Alicyclobacillus sp. SO9: one gene and its partner. The protein of the gene in region 2 interacts with the protein of the main gene of each other region in a pairwise test. Links are inferred from orthologs where the notes say so. Each region holds a gene or a part of one and is shown on either strand. Other genes may lie near its edges.

Evidence for each region.
Region 1: the proteins of GI364_RS19375 (region 2) and GI364_RS03025 interact in binary tests that used the Bacillus subtilis proteins (3 or more experiments, as listed by UniProt). The link is inferred for Alicyclobacillus sp. SO9 from one-to-one orthologs.

Annotation. Positions count from the first base shown.
Region 1 is NZ_CP066339.1:697,633-709,442, forward strand. Bases 4,049-8,224 are described here. They hold GI364_RS03025 (efflux RND transporter permease subunit), read right to left. Parts: upstream 7,825-8,224; coding sequence 4,249-7,824; downstream 4,049-4,248. Other genes in these bases: GI364_RS03030 (YktB family protein), read left to right, coding at 8,110-8,224. In the rest of the region: GI364_RS03010 (ribonuclease H-like domain-containing protein), read left to right, coding at 1-134; GI364_RS25290 (transposase), read right to left, coding at 912-1,352; GI364_RS03020 (IS4 family transposase), read right to left, coding at 1,683-2,930; more of GI364_RS03030, read left to right, coding at 8,225-8,751; GI364_RS03035 (HDIG domain-containing metalloprotein), read left to right, coding at 8,748-9,317; GI364_RS03040 (long-chain-fatty-acid--CoA ligase), read left to right, coding at 9,473-11,152; GI364_RS03045 (bifunctional metallophosphatase/5'-nucleotidase), read left to right, coding at 11,168-11,810. UniProt on the Bacillus subtilis protein: Required for self-resistance to surfactin, an antimicrobial lipopeptide surfactant produced by B.subtilis. Also required for swarming motility.
Region 2 is NZ_CP066339.1:4,130,511-4,141,144, reverse strand. Bases 4,378-7,377 are described here. They hold GI364_RS19375 (ABC transporter permease), read right to left. Parts: upstream 6,505-7,377; coding sequence 5,251-6,504; downstream 4,378-5,250. Other genes in these bases: GI364_RS19370 (ABC transporter ATP-binding protein), read right to left, coding at 6,501-7,377; GI364_RS19380 (DUF4031 domain-containing protein), read left to right, coding at 4,880-5,164; GI364_RS19385 (DUF4349 domain-containing protein), read right to left, coding at 4,378-4,769. Outside these bases: GI364_RS19395 (IS1182 family transposase), read left to right, coding at 598-2,265; GI364_RS19390 (cupredoxin domain-containing protein), read right to left, coding at 2,726-3,607; more of GI364_RS19385, read right to left, coding at 3,813-4,377; more of GI364_RS19370, read right to left, coding at 7,378-7,406; hydroxyphenylacetyl-CoA thioesterase PaaI, read right to left, coding at 7,483-7,881; GI364_RS19355 (MBL fold metallo-hydrolase), read left to right, coding at 8,449-9,189; GI364_RS19350 (hypothetical protein), read right to left, coding at 9,184-9,618; GI364_RS19345 (metal ABC transporter permease), read right to left, coding at 9,719-10,543; GI364_RS19340 (metal ABC transporter permease), read right to left, coding at 10,540-10,634.

The DNA of each region.
Region 1 (11,810 bases), 3.4 Mb from region 2 along the record:
CACAGGTTGCTTTACAAAGAGCGCGGTCACACTCCACGATGTCGACGGACCAAGCGGTTGTTGCGGCCGTAGAGCACAGGATTCATCGAATCCAAAGGAGGCTCGACCAGTCCTCTGCCAACGAAGCCCAATAGCATGAGCGTGTCTTATTGAAGTGGAGCGAGTGAGTCTTGTTGAGGTGGAGTGAGTGCGTTTCATGGACGTGGCCGGGGCCGGGGGGGAGGGGGCTTTCATAAGGATCCCAATGATCACTATCGGCTCGAAGCCGCAAAGGATAGTGATCCTTCGGATCACTACAAATGTACATCACAGAGCTTAATGTCGCAAAAGATCCCTATTCGCAGCCTGCCCACACCCAGTTCATCACAATAGTGAGCAATGGGATCCTTAAGTTGGCGCGCCTGCCGAAATAGTGAGCAATGGGATCCCTATGTCGGCCCGGTTGTTGCAATAGTGAGCAATGGGATCCTTAAGTTGGCGCGCCTGCCGAAATAGTGAGCAATGGATCCCTATGTCGGCCCGGCTGCTGCCATAGTGAGCAATGGGAGACCGTCGATTAATCGCTTGGGCCTGCCCAAGAGTGCTGCTTATACCAGATTTTAATGGGGATTTTAGGGGCTTTGATATCCATGTCCTGGTAGTCCACTATGTTTCACCCTTTCTAGGCATCTGAGGGCATCATACCTCCCGCCTTTTCGTTCCTTTTAGCTCATTGATGTAGCCGTTTGGGCACACTTAAGCCTTTGTGTGAGTGATTTCACCATGACTTTGAGGTTCACCACCATGGTCGTCAATTTCGCATCAATTCGTAGCGCATCGCGGCCGTGGGTTCGGGGACGGCCCAAACCATGATGATTCTTCATTTCCTTGTTCGTCGTTCGATTTCGCGTCGCTCTCGGAGTGCTGCTTGTCTATCTTCCGTTTGATTGTATTGTCTCCCCTCCTGAATGAGTTCCCAGTGGTCTACGAAAAAGAATGGTGCGACCCGATTTCGCCGTGGTACATTCGGCCCGCAACGGACACGACCTACAGTCTTCTCTACAAAAATAGAATTGTCGCCCTTTGAATTCTTTAAGGTAAGTGCTGCGGTACGTGGTTTTAGCACCTGGACAAACAACCTGTTGTTGGTCGCTATTGTAGTGGAACTGTTCGTTCGTGAACAAATTATCACGCTGCGGCTGTACCTTCACAGGAGATCGCCACCTCGGCCAATAGTGATGTTTCCGCGCACTATCCGCCTCATAGACCGCTCCTAGAGCACTCCGTTCACAAATCCGCCACAAATGGGTACCTAACACAGTTGAGATGTGACGAAACTGTGACGGCGATGGTCCTGTGACGCTGGTCAACACAAATAGCGATCTCTGGGACGCTTATGTGGGCTGGAGGCGATATGCCCATACAAATAAGCTCCTGGAAAGTGCTTAAGCATCCCAGGAGCCATCGAATCCGGCGGCAGAGTTGGAAATAGGCTCGTCTCAGGGCTCTATTTGGATGGTGGGACACTGGTTTTAAACGATAAGCTCATCTCGGATACTAGCGTTGCATTAACTTCAGTCGAAAATGTCAAGTGTTACGCGAGCACCGTTTCTCAGATAGGGTCAGAATATTTCGTGAATGAGCATTGAGGTGAATGAGCTAAAATGTCAAAGGGGATATAGACAGGTAGTCCGTTCCACATTTTACCTTATGAAGATGGGGTCGTACTCGCTGGTTTCTAAGTGCCCGACGTCTCCATTTACATATTGTTGTAAAGTTTGAGTAAAAGTCTGCTCATGGTTCATCCTCCTACGCCCACATGAACGCCGTGTCGGTGGTCGAGTCACGTAAAAGACGAATGTGTCAAATTTCTCGGCCCAATGACGTTGCAGGGATTTATAGACGGCGATCAGACGCCCGCTGTGTTTCACCCGTGCTTGCAGGAGTACAAGTAAGCAGAAGGTGATGAGCGCAATACGCAACTGGTTATAGACAGCATTCTCACTCTTGCCATAAAGCTGCTTCACTGTGAGATGTTGCTTAATCCACTTGAAGAACAGTTCAATCTGCCAGCGATTGCGGTACAGGTCACAAATCTCCTCAGCCGGTAAAGTCAGGTCATTGGTTAAGAAGATAACACGTTGCCCCTCTTTGTCTAAGGCCTCGATCCGACGGGTCGGATGCGCCATGCTCCGGAATTCGGAACCAAGCCGGATGACCGCATCACGTAACACAGGTGAATTCTCTGCAACGGGTCTTTCTTCTAACACTGCCATGGTGCCGGCATTGTGTCGGAGTCGTGTGACGAATTTGGTCCCACTTTGGCAATAGACGTCAAACTTTCGATAGTCGACGTAGCCACGGTCAAAGACAAACAGGGCATTTTCATCACAGGAAATGAGCTCATCCATTTGTGTTGTGTCTGCCGGCCTGGCTGGTGTAAGCGTTGCTTTATCCGGGTATACTCGTTCATTCATAAAGACGAGACGAAGGTGTAATTTGACGCCGGCTTTGTCTCGCTGGAAACTCGCCCATGGATACTGAGACAGGCACATAGTAATCGTGGAGGAGTCTACGAGATTCATTCGTCCTAACCGGTTTGTAGCCTTCTTCCATCCCAGAGCCTGAATGTTTTGGTCAACACACCGCCGAAAGACAGACTCAAGAAATCTCGTCTCCATCCGTAACTTGCGCGACAGTTGTGAGGTGCTGATGGATGCGAGACCAAGTTGCGCCTGCAGCTTTGGATCCTCATTTAAAAGGCCGCTGAGATTGGTCAATGATGTAACTTGTTGAATTTGTCCAAATACAAGCAGTTGAGTAAACGTGATAGCATCTAGCTTCTTCGTGTACTTGTCCAAACCCAAAGTTCGAATTTCGTCCAACATTTTCTCCGTATCCAAGGGAGAAAGGTATTTCATAAATGTGGATTTTGTAGTATCCTTGTCCATACTCTTTGGTTTCCTTAGTTTAGATTTGGACAGGACTACCTGTACTTTCTATTCTAAGGAAACTTTTATATTTCAGGGGTTACAGTTTCGTGAAGATTCCAATGATTGAAACAATGAAACTTGTCAACAGTACCCGTTGACAAGTCACAAAAAATTTAATGCAATGCTAGTACATCTCGGATCTCTATTTTCCGCGACTCTGACGGTGTGACCTCCAAGTCCCCGCCCCACTCTGGCGTTAGACCCCGAAGTCGTCGCCACCTACGGTCTTAGTCCTCCGCGATCGCGTCGGTTAGTGATCCTTTTGCGCCCTATCGCCCACGCCCCTCCGTGACTCCAGCGATATTAGTGTCGATTCATGACACTAATATCCCGGCCGGGTGGCATTAGTGATCCGTAAGATCACTAATGCATCGCCACCTCGGCCAATAGTGATGTTTCCGCGCACTATCCGCCTCATAGACCGCTCCTAGAGCACTCCGTTCACAAATCCGCCACAAATGGGTACCTAACACAGTTGAGATGTGACGAAACTGTGACGGCGATGGTCCTGTGACGCTGGTCAACACAAATAGCGATCTCTGGGACGCTTATATGGGATGGAGGCGATATGCTCATACAAATAAGCTCCTGGAAAGTGCTTAAGCATCCCAGGAGCCATCGAATCCGGCGGCAGAGTTGGAAATAGGCTCGTCTCAGGGCTCTATTTGGATGGTGGGACACTGGTTTTAAACGATAAGCTCATCTCGGATCTCTATTTTCCGCGACTCTGACGGTGTGACCTCCAAGTCCCCGCCCCACTCTGGCGTTAGACCCCGAAGTCGTCGCCACCCACGGTCTTGGTCCTCCACGATCCCGTCGGTACCTCATGCTCAGCTCAGCCAGCCCAAGGCAAGCCTCTCTGAGCGGACCTGGCAACAAATCGACGGTCTCAATGGCATCTCTATGGGAGCCAGGGCTTACCGCAGTGGCACCAGACGCAATCACGATGCAATCCCGATGCAATCCCTATGTGATCCCTATGTGATCCCGTTGACAGCCAAGCGGGCTTGCCACCTTCCCGCGTCGGCGCCTCTGGGTTGCGAAATGGAAATGGGGTTGCCTTCAACAGTCTACAACGCTGTCGGGGCAACCCCGCATACCTTCCTTACCAACTTTGCTGCTGACATGGGCCACTGTGATTCGAACTTTGCTGCTGACATGGGCTGCTCTGATCCCAGCTTTCGCGCTCGTTCCTGCATCCTTCGCGCCGTTGCAGGGCCCCGCGCTCGTGGCCCTTGCGCTCCGCGTTACTTCTCGCGCACTGCGTTCACAATGGTTACAGCGCTTCTGCCTCGGCTTGAAGTGCTCTTTCCCTGCGATGAAGCCTGAAGTGGAGCAATTCATACATGAGCGGGACAATGACCAGAGTTAAGACGGTGGATGTTATCAGACCGCCAATGACCACTACGGCCAACCCCTGTGAAATCAGCGCACCTTCTGAAAAGCCTGCAGCCAAAGGCGTCAGAGCGCAGATGGTGGCAATGGCGGTCATCACAATGGGCCGCAGCCTTGTCGTTCCGGCTTCAAGGAGTGCTCCGCGAACAGTCAACCCCTTATGCCGTTGCTGCTCCACTCTGTCCACAAGAACAATGGCGTTGGTAACAACAATCCCCATCAGCATCAAGATACCGATGAGTGACGATACACTGACGGGTTGATGTCCAATCACAGTGCCAAAGAAAGCGCCAATGAGGGCAACCGGCATGGAGAACAGAATTGCAAACGGTGCGGACCACTCTCCAAACGTAATGAGCATCACGATGTAGACGAGGCCGACAGCGACTAAAATTGCGTCAATCAGTTCGCTGAAGCTCTGGTTCTGCTGCTGGCTGGAACCCGACAACTGTGTATGAACTCCTGTTGGCAAACTAAGCTTAGAAATCTTGGCCAAGGCGAGTTTGGTTGTATTGCCTGTATTTTGTGTCGTGAACGACCCTTGGATCTGGGCGTAGGCCTGACTGTTTCGATGCAGAACAGAAACAGGCGCATTGGTGATTTTTACTGTTGCCACGTCGGAGAGTTTGATTGTTGTTCCGATGGACGTTTGCAGCGGCAAGTCTTTCAGTCGCTGCAGCTTTGTCAGGGGCTGATTGGGCTTCATTATGGCCGTAACATCGTAGGACGTGCCGTTCAGAGTCACTGTACCAATTTGGCTGTGTGATACATAGTTTTTCACGGCTGTCCCAATTTGGTAAGCTGTGAGCCCGTATTCTCCTGCTTTCTTAAAGTCTGGTACAACGCTGACTTCCGGCCGTGTCTGCGCAAGGTTGTTCTCAACATTGGCGAGACCGTTCATACCTTTCAGACTGTTGGTGATTTGTACAGCGGCCTTTTTGATGGACGCATCGTTCGGGCCGGTCACAATCAGGCCAAAGGACCCGCTGGAGCCGCCCATTGTGGTTTCCTGCACTTTGACTACCGCCGGAGAAGCAATTGGTTTGATGTTTGTTCGGAGCTTACTGACGAACTGACTGATGTCTGTGTTGGACTTAAGACTTAGGAACATGCTGGCCTGATTCGATCCTGACACGCCTCCTCCGGCACTCACCTGGCCAGGGTCGCTCCCGATTTGCGTGTTCAGTTCCTTAATACTGCTTTTTTGCTCAAGCACAATGCGCTCCACTTGTTTAGCTTTGGACGCAGTGGCAAATCGCGGTGTTCCTATGGGCATTTTCACGGATATTGTCGCAAACTTTTCCTTCGAAGATGGAATAAAGGTGCTTCCGGCCAGCGGCAGGACTGCGATTGACGCAACAAACGCGACAATCGTAATCAGCAGCACCCACACCTTATGGTTGAGGACCCAGTTGAGCGCGCCTTGGTAGCGAATCTGCCAAGGACGGAAATTCGCGTTCAGGTCTGCAATGGCAGAGGACTTTGTACTGTGTTGTGCAATCGCGTCCTGGTGCAGCGAAGGGTGTAAATCCTGGACCTCGTCACCTGTTTGTTCCGTGATCCAACTGTAATCGGCCCCTTTAGCCTGCTTTCTGGTCAGGAACATCCACGCCAGCATGGGAACAACTGTGAGCGCAATCAAAAGTGAAGACAACAGTGCTACAACCACTGTGATTGCAAAGGGGAAAAAGATTTTTCCGATGACGCCGCTGACCAGGCCCAATGGCAGGAAGACTGCGACTGTAGTGATAGTCGAAGAAGTAATGGCTGACGACACTTCACCCGTGGCGTAGCGAACAATGCCCTTGCCGTAGCCAAGCCCCCTGCGCCAGGCTCGATAGATGTTTTCTATGACGACAATACTGTCGTCCACGACTCGCCCGGTGGCTACTGCCATACCGCCAAGCGTCATAATGTTCATGCTGACGTTAAAGTGGTTCAGAACAATGATGGCTGTCAGGAGAGACAGCGGTATGGACACGACGGCAATCAGTGTTGTCAGCCAGTTGCGCAAGAACAACAAAATCACCAGAACTGCAAAGATGGCACCCAGTATAGCCTCTCGCATCATGCCGTTGATGGACGCGGTAATCATCTTTGAAGAATCGTACAAGGGTACAATGTGGACGCCTGAGGGAAGCTGAGATTTCAGTGTCGACAATTCCTTGTTGACAGCAGTTGCCATCTGAACTGTGTTCGCATCCTCCGTTTTGACAACGCCAATAAATACGCTTGGTTTTCCGTTTGTACGATTAATCGATCCCGTTTTCGGCTGCTGCAAAGACACCGTTGCAACATCCTTCAGCGGAATTGTGTCAAGTTTTTTGGACGAACTGGTAGAGGAAGTTTTTACGCTTCCAGAAACCTTCGGTGCAGAGGCAGAGCTGCTGGCTCCGGACAGGGAAGACTGCAGGGACTTCAGCTTTGCGTCGAGACTTGACTGAGATTTTTGCAACGCTTGAATCTGCCCTTGGAGTTGTGCAATCTTTTGTGGACTGCGCTGCGCCGCAGGCTTCGCCATTTCTTGATTCAGGGATAACTCGGCGCCGAACAGTTGGCCTTGAATCTTTTGCAATGCGCTCAAGATTTGATTTTCAGCCTGCACAGCCCCAAGCCCCTGCCCCAGTTTGCTCACGCCTTTACCGAGTCCGGAGACTGCGTTTCCGAGCTGTTGCATCCCCGTTCCAATCTGTTTGATGCCAGCGTTGGGATTGGCAGGAACAGCAATCTGAAGGTTCTTGATGTCGTTAAGACTTGTGAAATGAGTGTTCAGTTGAACTGGATCGTTCTTTCCTCCTACGGTACTGCTCCCAAGCGGCATGGTTGTGTTATCCGACTTCAGGTCTTGCAGTACTTGTTGCATTGTTAGGTTGTGGTCTGACAGTTTCTTCTTATTGAACTGGATGACCACATTATCCGGTTGGGCTCCGCCGGTTTGGAGGGATGCCACACCTTCCACACCTTTCAGTGCCGGTGCCACAAGGTTGTTTGCAACATTTCGCATTTGCTTTGTGTTTCCATTGCTCGTCGTGACAGTGAAATACACCACAGGTTGCGAATTGAAGGAGAACTTCTGCAGTTTTGGTGTTTGCGCACCGCTAGGCAGCTTGACCTGGTTTACCTCGTTTTGCGCTTTTTGCATAGCAGTGTTCAGGTTTGCACTCATGTTCATTTGAAGTTCAATTTCCGAGACGTTTTCAATAGAAGTGGATGTGACGGTATTGACACCGCTGACACCTCGTAACGCTTTTTCCAACGGTTCCGTGACGTTTTTTGCGACTTCCTGAGGAGATGCGCCTGGATAAGGAGTGACCACCGCAACCACAGGGAACGCGATGTTTGGCATAAGTTCTTCTTTTAGATTGGTAGCGGAAAAAATACCGCCGATTGCGATAATCAGCGTCAAAATCACGACTGCTACAGGATTGCGTAGTGAGAAGCGAGTTAAAAACCGCAAAATGTCCACTCCTTATGTCTGTCTGATACTTTGGCACGCAGGTGTGCTTTGGAACCCGGTTGGGAAACATGCTATCCTAAGGTTATACCTGCAAGTTAAATCTATCCTCAATCAGTTTAGTGACTAAATCAACAGCGGTCAATCGGCTTTTACGATTTTTCCAGATGAACGTGGACAAGTTCTCCAATAGAGATGTCTTTGAACCCTGTCACGGAGTCTGATCTTCGAAGCCTGGCCCTCAATTCAGCGTACGACAATTGCGCTTTGTAAAGGAGTCGTGAGAACGTGAACTTCACAGGATTTGAAGAAAAAGATTTCGAAGTATTTGAAATTCCAGGCCTCGACAACCGTATGGATGCTTTAAAACAGCAGGTGCGGCCGAAATTCCAAGAAATAGGTCCCGTTATGGCCGAGTACTTAGAACAGCTTTTGAATCAGCCAATGTATCCCCATGTAGCTCGCCACGCTCGCAGAACCGTCAATCCACCTAATGACAGTTGGGTCGCGTTTTGTCATGACAAGCGCGGGTACAAGAAACATCCTCACTTTCAAATAGGACTGTGGCAGACACATGTTTTTATGAACTTCGGTTTGATCTACGAATCACCGCAGCGGCAGCATTATGCCAAGCAATTGCGCGATCACGCTGAAGAGGTCCTGGAGAGAATTCCGCAAAACTACGTTTGGATTCCCAATCATATGGATCCCAATGCTGTACCTGCCTCAGAGGTCGATGCGGGTAAGCTGGATGAATTAGCGACTCGGTTGGCAACGGTGAAACAAGGGGAACTCCTGGTGGGTCGTAACATTCCCAAGGCTGAAGCCGCAGCAATGTCTGGCGAAGAGCTGTTAAACGAGGCCAAGGCGTGTTTCAAAACGCTGCAACCTTTGTATAAGCTGGCTGCGGGGGAGGTTGTGTTTGTATGAAAACGAGACCGGAAGCGTTAGCCCTATTGCATGAGTACACGAAATCGGAGTCGTTGCGCAAGCACGCCTACGCGGTTGAAGCTGCAGTTCGCGCCTATGCCCGTAAATTTGGCGAGGATGAGGAAAAATGGGCAGTTACCGGCTTGCTTCACGACTTTGACTACGAGCAGTATCCCACTCCTCAAGAACACACAGTCGTTGGTGCCAGGATTTTAGCAGAGCAGGGTTACCCGGAAGACGTGATTTACGCCATCAGGGCCCATGCTGACTACAACGGCTTGGACCGGACAAGCATGCTGGCTAAGGCTTTGTACGCTTGCGATGAATTGTCCGGATTTGTCATGGCGGTGGCTATGGTACGACCAAGCAAAAATGTAGCGGATGTGAAAGTAAAGAGCGTCAAGAAGAAACTCAAGGACAAGGCGTTCGCCAAAGGCGTGAATCGGGACGATGTCTACCGTGGAGCGGAAGAGTTGGGTGTAGACCTGGATGAGCACATAGCCTTTGTCGTTGATGCACTCACAGAGGTTGCGACGGAACTTGATTTGGCCGGGGCAAGCGCGTGATGATTCTTGCATAGACTGAGTCAGCGGAAGCGGCAGTTCGATTTTGCCGAGGGGCAAACAACGACAGCGTATCAGCGGCAGGATGACGGCAGGAAATGAAGGCGTTTCCGCGAATCCATTAAGCAGGAAAGAATCCTCTTGCTGGAGGTGCAGAAATGAGGTTTCGGGGAGAGTCCATTGAAATTCCTTGCGCCAACTTGCTGGAAATGCTGGAAGCTACAGTCGAACGCTATCCGACACACACCGCCGCGTATTTTATGGGGAACGAAATGAGCTATCGCGAGTTGTACACTGCAGTTGCACAAGTGATGTCGGAATTGAGTGCACTCGGTGTAAAGCATGGCCAGAGAATTGCTTTAATGATGCCAAACTGCCCGGAATACGTGATTGCGTATTATGCGATAACGGGGCTCGGTTCAGTTGTGGTCCAGATAAGTCCCATGAGTACCCCAACCGAGTTAAAGTACGTGCTTGGTGATTCTGGTGCACCCATCGTGATCGCCTACGAGCCGTTGTTGCGCACGGTCTTTGAAGTGCGAGCGGAAATCCCCATGCAGACGGTTATCGGAGTTCGCTTTTCAGCCAGTGGTGAACGCAATCGTCAAACGTCCCCGCAGACGTCATCTGGCACGGATTCTCCAGATATCTGGCTGGACGAGTGGACGGAAGCCCAAATGGGTGAGTCTGCGGACCAATCCATGGGTGTTCGGCAGACGAGGACGGGCTCGAATGATGCCCAGCCTGCCGCCAGACCCCTGTTACCGGACAGACACGCCATTCACCTTGATGACGTAGCTGTACTGCAATACACAGGAGGAACGACAGGAAAGCCAAAGGGGGCCATGTTGACCCATCGCAACCTTGTGGCAAATGCCGTTCAGTCAAGTCGGATGATTCCGGGCGGTATCACGGTTCAGGATAAAATGGTTTGTGCGCTTCCGTTTTTTCATGTCTATGCAATGACGGTGTGTATGAACCTTTCTGTTTTCACGGGCATGACCATGTTGATTGTTCCCAGATTTGACGCCAAAGAGGTCATGAGCCTGTTTGAGCAACACCACCCGACCCTGTTTCCGGGTGTCCCCACAATGTACGTGGCGCTGTCCCAGGCAGCAAAGGGACATTCGGACGCTTTAGCTTCTTTGCGCGCATGTAACAGCGGCGGAGCTCCGCTGCCGGAACAGGTGATGGTGCACTTTGAAAACTTGACAGGCGCCGTCGTTTTGGAAGGCTACGGACTCAGTGAGGCTTCGCCTGTGACCCATACCAATCCAGGTGCTGACCGCCGTCGCCCGGGAAGCATCGGGCTGCCCGTTGCAAACACCGAAGCCAGGATAGTGGATGCAGTGGATGGGGAGACAGAACTCGGTCCCAATGAAGAAGGCGAACTTCTCATAAAGGGTCCGCAAGTGATGAAAGGCTACTGGCAGAGACCCCGCGAAACAGAACAAACCCTTGTTGACGGGTGGTTACACACGGGAGATATCGCTAAAATAGATGAAGACGGCTATGCGTATATTGTAGATCGAAAGAAAGACTTGATTATTGCCAGCGGATATAATGTATACCCGCGGGAAGTTGAAGAAGTTTTATATAAACACCCGGCCGTAGTGGAAGCGGCTGTGGTTGGCGCAGATGACCATTATCGGGGCGAAACGGTCAAAGCGTTTGTTGTCGTACAGAAGACTCATCAGGTAACCGAAGAGGAAATTATGAACTGGTGCCGCAAGCACTTGTCTGCATACAAAGTACCAAAGCAAATTGAGTTTCGCGAAGACCTCCCGAAATCTGCAGTGGGCAAGGTGTTGCGGCGAGATTTACGTACTCACAAATGATACTGGGGTGAAGCTGTGAGAATTCACCTGTTCCAAACGAACGATGTTCACAGTCAACTAGAGAACTACATGCGTTTGGCTGCGAAGTTGCGGGCCCGGCGCGAACAGGCTCGCCGGGACGGGGATATCGTTCTGACCTTTGATATTGGCGACGTGTTGGACAGAGTCCGCCCTGAGACCGAGGTTACCTTGGGTAGAGTCAACGCTGCCATGATGGCGGAGTTAGGGTATGACGCTTGGGTGTTTGGCAACAATGAGGGCCTGACCGTGCCTGTCGAGAAATGGGACGAACTGCGTCGGCTGAGTCAGACAACAATTATGGGCAGTAATATGAGAACAGTCCATGGTACAGAGTTCCCCGGCTTCAGAGACTTTCAGGTGTTTCTGGCTGAGGGAATTAAAATCGGTATCTTTGGCATTACGCCTAAATATGACAAACCGTATGAACTGCTGAATGTAGACATCAGTCATCCATTTGAGGCGGCCAGAACGCAAGTGAAACAACTGCAGAAACTGGGCTGTGACATCATTATTGCGCTATCGCACCTCGGTTTGTGGGATGACAGAAAACTGGCTCAGCAGATTGAGGGCATAGATGTCATACTTGGCGGGCACTCCCATCAATTTATGAAGGAAGCCGAATGGGTTAATGGGACGG
Region 2 (10,634 bases):
TAGCCCAGTGCAGGTGGTAGATGGGGCGCAGGTCTGACCGCTCGAGATGGAGTAGAGGATAAGCGTTTGAGAAACGCTTATCTTCAACATTTGGGCGTAGAAGCAGCAGATAGCGATCCGAGAAGAGCTTATCGACGGCAGAGGTATGGGGAAGAGGGGTGCGGGGACCGAATAAGCACTCGGGAGGAGCTTAATTCGTCGAATTCCGGCATAGATGGGGAAATAGCGATCCCAGAGGAGCTTATCGGCGTTCCCAGCCACGTCTCGCCAGCCCGCCGGTAGCCCAGTGCGGTGGTAGATGGGGCGCAGGTCTGGCCGCTCGTGATGGGGTGGAGGATAAGCGTTTGAGAAACGCTTATCTTCAACATTTGGGGGTAGAAGCAGCAAATAGCGATCCGAGAAGAGCTTATCGACGGCGGAGGTATGGGAAAGGGGGGTGCGGGGACTGAATAAGTACTCGGGAGAGACTGTCGATGAACTAGATAGGATAAGAGTCTCCAATTTTTGAATTTAACTCGTTATATCTTGATATTTATCCATAATTCGCTTGTTTTCGTGTATAATTGAATTATCAAAAAACAAGCGGGAGTTGGAGATATGAGCGGGGTTAAGTACAAGAACTTTGAGCAGGCTTCCTTCGAAGACCTAATGGTGTACTCGGCGATACCACCTCACCCATTCTGGGATATGGTGGCGAAACACATTGACTTTTCCTTCGCAAATAAGCTGTGTGCTCCTTTGTACTCGCCGCTCGGCCAGCACCCCTACGCCCCGTCGTTGAAACTGAAAATCCATCTCATACAGCGATACTACAATATTTCCGACCGAGAGATGGAATTAAAGATCGTCGGTGACATCTTTATCAAGCGATTCTTGGGTGTTCCGGTTTCGCTCGCCAAATTTGACCATAGCACAATTGCATTAGACAGGAGTCGACTTGGGGCGGACATATTTCATGCCTGTCATATGAACATCCTTGCTCAAGCCCTAAACCACGGTATGTGGGGCCAAGACGATGACCGTTGGTTGGTGGATGCGTTCCACACCTATGCCAATGTTGCCGCGCCAAGTACATACGAGCTTATTCAACAGGCTGCCCAAAAGCTTGTACGTCACCTGAAACGTAGGAGCCCAGCACATTATGCACAACTGAAAGCAGACATGGATGTGGGGGTGTTCTTCCGCAAGCTCAAACGTGATGTTCGGGGGACTGAAAGGAATCTCGCCTTCAGTAACCTATGCGTTTTAGGGTTTGGATTGGTGGCATGGATGAAACGCACAGAGGCTGACGAGGGGGTTACAAAATGGGAAGACCCCAGTGAACAGGAGACGGCAGAGCAACAATGCGAGGTGCTGCTGCGCATTTTGCGTGAAAATGTGGACTCAAAGGAACAGGATGAGGACTCATCCGGTTCATCTGACAGCAGTGGACCACAGAATAGAGGCTTTCAATACGCTGAACTGGGTCAAAAGGAGAAACCCGCCGACCGCGTAGTCAGTGCCCATGACCCAGAGGTACGTATAGGGCACAAATCCAAGAAGCTGGCGTTTCTGGGTGACAAGACGCAAGTAGTGGAATCTGCAAGCTCTCACTTAGTCCTCAATGCAGAGCCGATCCCTGGTAATGAAGCGGATGGGGTTACACTGGAAAACGTGGTGAAGACGGTCGTGGAGCAGTTCGACAAACGCCCCAAGGAAGTGGTGGCAGACGCAGCTTACGGAAGCGGGGAGAATCGCGATAAACTTGTCAACGGGTTACACATTCATCTGACCGCACCATTGACTAAAGTCACCAACCCTTCTGGCAAGGCATTTCGAACGGAGGACTTCACATATTTACCGGAAGATGACGTGGTCGTGTGTCCTGAAGGGCAGAGATCGGTTCGCAGGACTCACATTAAGAAATCTAAGGGTTCGCAATATGGATTTGCCGAACAAGTTTGTGGACAATGTTCTCTACGTGGGCAGTGTACCGACCATGCCAAAGGTCGCACTGTATTTGTAAGTGACTATTGGGCACTGCTGCAAGAGGCAAAGAAGTATAATGCGAGCGCGCAAGGGCAAGAGGCGTTACGAGCTCGGTACGAAATTGAGCGCACCAATAACGAGATGAAACGCCACCACGGGCTCGAAAGACCGCGAACCCGTGGCCGAAAGAAATTGCGAATTGACGTCAAAATTACGTCCATGGTCGTCAACGTCAAAGTCATGGTAAAGACCCTGGTGGAACGTTGTAAACCGTTAGAGGCCCCCGTCTGCTCTTAGAAGAAAGCGAGAGTAAAAAATGGAGGGATTGACAGTGGAAATCCCACGATTTCTGTTACTGACAACCAAAAATATACCATTTGCATCCAATTCCTTTGAAAAAATTCCCTAACGAAGGAAAACAGGAGCCTTACAGCTCCTGTTAATAGACTGTCTCCGGGAGGAGCTTAATTCGTCGAATTCCGGTATAAATGGGGAAATAGCGATCCGAGAAGAGCTTATCTACGACGGTCGGCCACGTCTCGCACGTCCCCAGCCACTGCCCCAGCCGCGTCCCCTCAGCCCGCCGGTAGCTGGGTGTGGGGGGGTGAGACCCAGCGGCGGAGTGCTGTGATAGAGGCAAGGGGGCTGCCCCTAAAGGTGTAGAACCTTTTGGGACAGCCCCCTTGTGTTCATGTATCATTGGGCCTTTTAGCTGCCGTAAGGCAGCATGATTCAACTAGTTGCCAGTTTAACCGACTTAACCGACAACCTTAATTTGACCTTTCATATAACCCTGGTGCGTCATGGAGTAGCTGCTCATGCCGCCGTCGCAGGAAATGGCACAGTGCCAATCGAACGTGCCGTCTTTGGTCGGTGTGAAGGTAAAGGTCGTGGTTGTCGGGTCCCCAGTTTTCTTCGCGCCCTTCATGACCTGGTTTAAGCCAAGTGTTGAAGAGGTCATGCTGTGCTCACCTGTGTCGTAGTTCGTCACGGTCACATGTACCGGAATTCCTTTTTGTACGGTGAAGTCAGTCGGTGAATATGCGTCATGAAGCTTACCGTCTTTTGCTGCATATTTCAGACCGTCTTTAATGGTCAAGTCAATGTACTGTTGGTTGTTGGCTGGTACGACATCGACAACGCCCTTCATGTAGCCGTCATGTGTCATTGCGTAGCTTTGCATGCCACCGTCGCATTTCATGGCGCAATGCCAATCCATTTTCCCTGCCTTGGTCGGAGTGAAAGTAAAGGTGTTTACCTTCGCTACACCTTTCTTGGTTGAACCTTTCACAAGAAAGTTGACGCCAAGAGCCTTTGATGTGAAGCTGTGTTCGCCGTCGTCATAGTTGTAAATCTTCAGTGTGACGGGTACGCCCTGGACGACTTTAAAGTCTGCTGGAATGTATGTGTCGTGAAGTTTCCCGTCTGTTCCCAAGTGGGCGCCAGGTAAAATGGTCAAAGTAATTAATTGCTTGGATAAGGCCGCTTTCTTTGTCGTTGCTGCTGTGGTGCTGGTGTTCGCAGTTGTATTCGTTGCTGCCGTCGATGGGTTGGCATTGCTCGTGCTGTTTGATGTGGTGCCGCAGCCTGCTAGAAACAGTGCAGGTACAGCTGCTGCAATTAACAAAGCTTTTTTCATTTTGGTCTCCCCCTCAATCAAAGTAAGCGAGTATATTGTTTACGACAACTACTCTATCGTGGGCAGGGGTTAGGAGGTAGACCAGAAGTGACTGTTTTAGCTCTCATTTGGATTAGTTGATTACATTGTAATTTAAGTGACTATGGAACTATATCAATAGTTACAACTGACTAGTCAAATGACATGTGTTCCCTAGTCTGCGTGGCTAGGATGACTTATTCTTACCGCTCTGTCGGTGCTTCCATTTCGTCCATAACCACAGGACGATTCCGAATAATATGCCCCAAGGCAGTATCCACGAGAGGAAGGTAACTAGGCCAAAGAACGATGTCTTCATAAAGTGAAGCGACTGCAGCAATGGATGCCACATGGGCTTCTGTTCTATCACCGCTGCTGAGGTCTTCGAAACGAGATGAATTGTGACTGTTCCGAAGGAGACGGATTGGTGCAAGTGATGGACTTGTTGCTTTACCGAATTGATTTGGCTGTCCACCTGTGTTAGCGACTGTTGAATTTGCAACATATCCTTCATGGTTTTAGCCTTACTGTATAGGCGTGAATAAGCTGTTGCTTCGCTTTGAAGCTGGTTTAGCTGCAGTTGCAGGTTGTTGGCTTGTTGCGTGACATTGCGTCCGCTTTGACTAAAGTTTTCAACAGCCCCAGTGGACTTTATTTCTTTCAGAAACGAATTAAAATGTCCACTTGGTACTCGGACGGTCATGTTAACAATTGTATTGTCGCTTGTGGCTTTTTGTCCTGTATTTGTCTCCATATTTTGAATATAACCGCCTGCTTTTGAAAGGAGATTTCTAACATGTGATGCGGTTGCATCTGGGTGGAGCGACTTCACCGTCAGATTCGCTGTTTTTATTACGGCGGCAGAGTTTGTTGTAGTCGCGTTTTGAGCGATAGAATTTGCTGAGGCATTGGAAGCTGTATGCCTAATGGAACTTGTTGCTGACCCTGATGCGCTTGAACTGCTTGCTGAGGCAAACTTGTAATGTCCGCTGCTTTGGGATGAACTGGCTGTGTGCTGCAGTAGCGTACCGACAACAATAGCGCCAGCCAATAGAGCACTGAGAATGAGCACAAGTGAAAGTGGAGACCATTTTCGCTTAAGCCACGTGAGAAGACCAGAGTGGTTAGTCCTGTTTACCGACATCAACAATTTCCCCCTTGTAAAGATGCGTCATCAGATTAGACAAGGGGGAGACGTAAACTGTTATCATGAACATCTCAATCACAGGATTTTTGTACGAAAGGAAGGCACGCATGCTGTATACGGATGGAATTCATTTAATTAGCGATACAAGTGTCGACGAGTTGACCAGGTTTGGAGAAGAACTTGGATTAAAGAGGGAATGGATTCACTGGACACCGGGAAGGCCCCACTTTGATTTAATCAACGAAGAGATTCGAAGTAAGGCCATACGGGCAGGTGCAAAACGTACTCATAGAAGAGAATTCGTGGCTGCGCTGCGCCGTATGCCTTCTTACCACGACTGGATTGCTGACAAAAACAAAAACCATTCGGCAAAAGACATTGGTTCAGAGTGACTTGAGAAATCTGGTCAACCGACATTGTGTATGACTGTGATTTCTACTGGCTTTCAGGCTCTATGGCTCTATGGCTTTCTAGCTTTCTAGTTCTGCCTGGAGTCTTTTTGCCAAAGGATTCTCCAACTGCTTTTGCCTGAGGTTCGCAGCGCAAAGCGCTTGTACACACGAGCACCGTAGAGTACAAGCAATGTGTTCAAAATGAGAACCAGACCAATGCTGATGAGTATTTGCCATACTGCGACCCCGTTGGTAGCAAGTGCAGCTCTCGCAAACATCGCCATGGGAGTCACGATTGGCACGAACGATGCGACGGTGGAAAATATGGAATCCGGAGCAGGCAGAATCCCAAACAAGGTGACATAGAAGAGAATCAACATGATGATAACTACGGGTGTCAGGGCCATCTGCTGTTCCTCAACGCGAGTGACCAGAGAGCCTGCGATGCCGTAAAGGGTTGCGTATAACATGTATCCAAGGATAAAGAACACAGGGAACAGAACGAGCATTTCCGCAGGAACGTGTTCAACGGGAAGCAAGGTAGAATGTTTCCGGAACAGAATGACACCTCCCGCAACAATCAACCAGATGGCATATTGCAACAGCCCGACCAAGCCAATTCCAATGATTTTACCAAACAGAATTTGCCACGGCTTCGTTGTAACCAGCACCATTTCGACAATGCGGTTGGACTTTTCCTCAACGACGCCCTGGGCTACCCAAGCTCCGTAAATGGTAATTGTTGCGAACAGCAGCACCAGCATGTAGTCCACCAGCAATTTGGAAGACAACATTTGCTGTTCGGATTTAGAATTTGGTTGAAGCTGAATAACACTGGTGTGGACGGGGGTGCTAAGGACCGACTGGCTTTGTGTCGGAAGCGTTTTAATGCGTTCTGACATAATTTGCTGACGGAGGACACTTTGGATCGTTCCAACGAGACTGGAACTGACTGATCCGTTCTCTCTAACTACAATGCCGGCACTCATCGCCGAACTCCCGCTTACCTGTGCAACGAGTTTGGCATGGTGTGTTTTCAGATATGACTTTGCCTCAGCGTTAGACAGGGATTGCAGTTTGGGAGAATTGTCAACCGTCAATTTAAAATCGTAATTGTCGGAGTTTTTCTGAATGCTCTTGACGGCGGTCGCTGCAATCACATGATGAGGATCATTTAACATGACTGTCGGTTTGGCCTTCTGATTGATAAAGTTCATAATACTTGGCAGAAACGTTAACCCGATGAGTAGAATAAGGCCGATGACTGTAAATGTCCAGTAGCCTCGTTTTGCAAGCCGGACTTTCATTTCCCGCTGCATCAAAATCCACAGTTCCCTCATTCGCTCTTACCCACTTTCTCGAGAAAGATATCATTCAGTGTCGGTCGAACCAGTTCAAATTGAGCTACGTCAATCTGCGCATCGACAAGTTGCCGTAACAGGTCATTTGGATTTACAGCAGATGCAGGCAGCGTGAGTGTTCCTGTCCGTTTGTCTGACTGCAGAAGTTCTTTGGTGTTGGGCGTTAACTTACTTCTTACGGCAGCTTCATCTGCGCGAATGCGAATGGTTTGTGGAGATTGCGCAGAGATGAGGTCATTCAGATTGCCTTGAACCATCATTTTGGACTGGTGAATAATGCCGACAGCGTCACTAAGCTCTTCGACGTGAGCAAGTTGATGACTGGAGAAGAGGATTGTGGCGCCGGTTTTGACGAGATCGAGAAAAACGGACTTGAACAGGGAAGTATTCACAGGATCGAGACCGCTGAACGGCTCATCGAGAATAATGACTTTTGGATTATGGATGACAGCCGCAATAAACTGGATTTTTTGCTGGTTCCCCTTTGATAGTTCGACAACCGTATTTTTCGCGTAATGCGGAATTTCAAAGCGCTCAATCCATTCGTTTGCAGAAGCGGATGCGTCTTGTTTGGACAGCCCTTGCAGTCGTCCAAACAGGATTAACTCATCGAGTACACGCATGTTGGGGTAGAGTCCGCGTTCCTCAGGCAGGTAACCAAATGTTGATTTTGGATGTTTCCGAGCAGGAGTACCGTTCCACAAGACTTCGCCTTTGTCAGCAGTGAGGATATCGAGGATGATGCGAATTGTGGTAGATTTCCCGGCGCCGTTTAACCCAAGCAAGCCGAAGACTTGTCCTTCCGGAATCGTGAAGGAAATGTCGTCAATGGCAAGTTTGTTGCCATAAGACTTTCTCAGTCCCTTAACCTCAAGTGTCATTTTCACCCTTACCTTTCATGTGTCCATCTTTTCACGTGTCCGTCTTTCTCATATGTACGTTTTCCAAACACCTCGGTTACCACCCGCGAAACGGCCGCCCGGTCCGATAAACAGTTCCCTTTCCAGAGGCAATCAGCTTATCGTCGCTTCCGTACACGTTCATTGAATAGAGACCTGTCTTCTTGGTCAGGTTGTCTTCCGTTACCACCGCTGTGACAACTGAACCGACAGCAGCGGGACGACAGTAGTTCAGATTTACGTTCAATGCGACAGCTTCGATGCCGTGAGAATTGCTGGCTACGGCAAGGGCAGTGTCCGCTAGTGAGAAAATTGCACCGCCGTGGGGTGTACCGTGAGGATTAACCATATCTTTTCGTACTGTCATTTGCACGCGGGCACTGCCTTCACCAGTTTCAATCAGTTGCATACCGAGAAGTGTGGAAAATGCATCAAGCTGGATTTCACTTACACTCATATCAGTTTCCTCCGTTTGCTTGTAGTGTAGCATAGCAATGTAGCGTTTTGGGATGTGGAGGGTGCATTTGAGCCCATTGTAACGGGATGGTACATTGAAGTTACGCAGAGGAGGTAAAACGATGCAACAAGTTGTTTTTATCGAAGTTGGTATGGGAATAGATTTACATGGTCAGGACGTAACAAAGGCTTGTGTAAAGGCGTGTAAGAATGCAATTGGGCACAATTCTATGCCTGGTATCACTCAGGTGCTTCCAAACCATGACTTGAACCAGATGCAAGTTCACGTAACGCTTGGCATACCTGACACGTGGCAGGATGTCGACGAGGCAGCTGTGAAAGGTGTATTTCCGTACGGCCAAGTCACAATCGAAAAGTAACCGGCGGACTCGAGGCATCCAGCGGTATTTTGCTTCCAGATAAGGGTGACAAGAACGATAACATGGTCATTGTAAATGCTGTGGTACAGGTAGGGTACTAACTTCGTGCCTGTCTCTCTAGACCTTACATATTTCACACGTTGACAGTATATTCAGATCTGGGCAAAGACAGGAAGGAGCGGTGCACAATGAAGATTCACGTTTTGGGTTTCTGGGGAACGTATCCGGGACCTGGAGAAGCCACGACCGGTTTTTTGGTTGAGACAGACCACAAGAAGATTTTGCTTGACTGCGGGTCAGGCGTTTTGGCTCAACTGCAAAAAATTTGTTCCGTAGAGGAATTGGATGCGGTGATTGTAACGCATCATCATCACGATCACGTTGCTGATCTGGGCGTCTTAGGCTACGCCATGCTGCTGGCGAGATTAACAGGTGCACGGCAGCATAAGCTGCCCATGTATATGCCTCTGTCGCCTTCTCCAACCGTTGACGGGCTGCAAAACGAACCGCTCATTGACGTCATGTTTATTGATGATACCACGGTCTTGGATGTGGACGGCTGGCAGGTCACGTTTGCTCCGACAGTGCATCCTGTTCCCTGTTTCGCCGTACGCTTTGAAAAAAACGGACAGTCCTTTGTGTTTTCAGCGGATACGTCATGGGCGGATAGCTTGGTTCGTCACGCTGAAGGTGCTGACTTGTTCATTTGCGAGGCCAGCATGTACGCAGGCCAGGAGGAAAACGCCCGTAATGCCGGGCACTTGACCAGCGTTCAGGCTGGAAAGCTGGCCAAAGATGCCGGAGTGAAACGGCTGGCTTTGACACACTATCCGCATTATGGAGACTGGAAGGATTTATTTCTGCAGGCCGAGGACAGCTTTGGCAACACTGTTGACAAGCTGGACACGTTGCAAGTGATTCACCTATAGATTTTCGTCTGGTTTTCCTTTTTTGCCCCATAGAAGTCCGTCTGGGATAAGGTTTCTGAATCCGTTGCTCTTGACAGTATACAAGACAAGAATGGCGATGGCGCCGAGAAGAAAGTCTGCACCGGTTGTCATCGTCATAATCATCTTTCTGGCAATCGCAAAGATGAGGATGTCTACTACCAGATGAAGGTCATGCTTGATTAACATCAATGCGACTTCAAGTCCAATGATATACAGCAGTGCGTCGTCGAGAAACTGTTGAAAACTCGCATTGTTGCCAGCCGACATAAGGTGGTGAAGACCACCTAGCATCATGACACTGGCCGTAACCACGCCTGCAAGAAGAAACAGTGACAGTGCAATTTCCAGTACGCGAATGACAAGTTCAATAGTGGTATAGAGTTTTTGCGGCAGCAGCTTTCGTTTCATCCTATCCCTCTCTCTTCCCTGAGCTCAAGTCACATGGCAATACCTCAGTGGATTATACGGAATTTTCTTTCAACTCTATCATAACAGGAAGTACGCTTCGTTACCTCCCCGTTCTGACTCGGAGCACTCTAGCAAACACGTAGACGGTCGTCGTCACGCTTGCAGTAAAGAAACCAACGGGCCAGCCAATATCATATGCCAACAAAAGAGAGAGCCAGAGGCTGCCAACAGAAATCACGATACTTAACATCATCATTTGACCTGGTCGACGGGACAGTTGGGCTGCCGCAGCAGCAGGTGCGACCAGTAGGCTGAAGTTCAGAAGTATGCCTATCAGCGGCACGGTCAAAGCTGCAGCGACAGATGCCACAATCAGAAACAGGACGTCAATTGCTGTCACGAAGACGCCGCGGGCTTGTGCCCACTCTCGCTCTATGGACGTAAGGAGTAAGGGGCGGTAGAGTAAGACCATCGCCAGCAGACAGAGTGTCCCTAAAGCCACCGTGATAAGGACCTCGTTGAGACTGATTCCCACGACTTGGCCAAAGAACAGAGCATAGGCATTTTGGGCAAATGTCTGTGAAATCGCAAGAAATAATGCGCCTAGACCTAAAGCGAGGACCAGTGTCAGAGCCGTGATAACGTCGTTTCGTCCCTTCTTACTCCAACTTCCAATGGCAATGGAGCCTGCCACGGAAAACACCGTAATGCCAACAAGCGGGTTGACACCGGTTAAAATGGAACCGGCAGCGCCGGCAAAACCGATTTTCGGGATGGCGTGTGCTACAAAGGTCCATTTGCGAAGTACAATGAAAACACCGATGCAGGCAGATAAAAGGGCAATCATGGTTCCGGCAGTGTATGCATGTACCATGAACGGCTGTGTAAATAAACCCGGTTGAAAAATCAATCTAAGCCAGCTCATTGCGAGCCCTCCTGTTGCAATCCGTTGCCGCTGAGGCCATGGTTGGAATTTGCATCCTGTATATTGTCACGTGCATGGTCATGTGAACTGT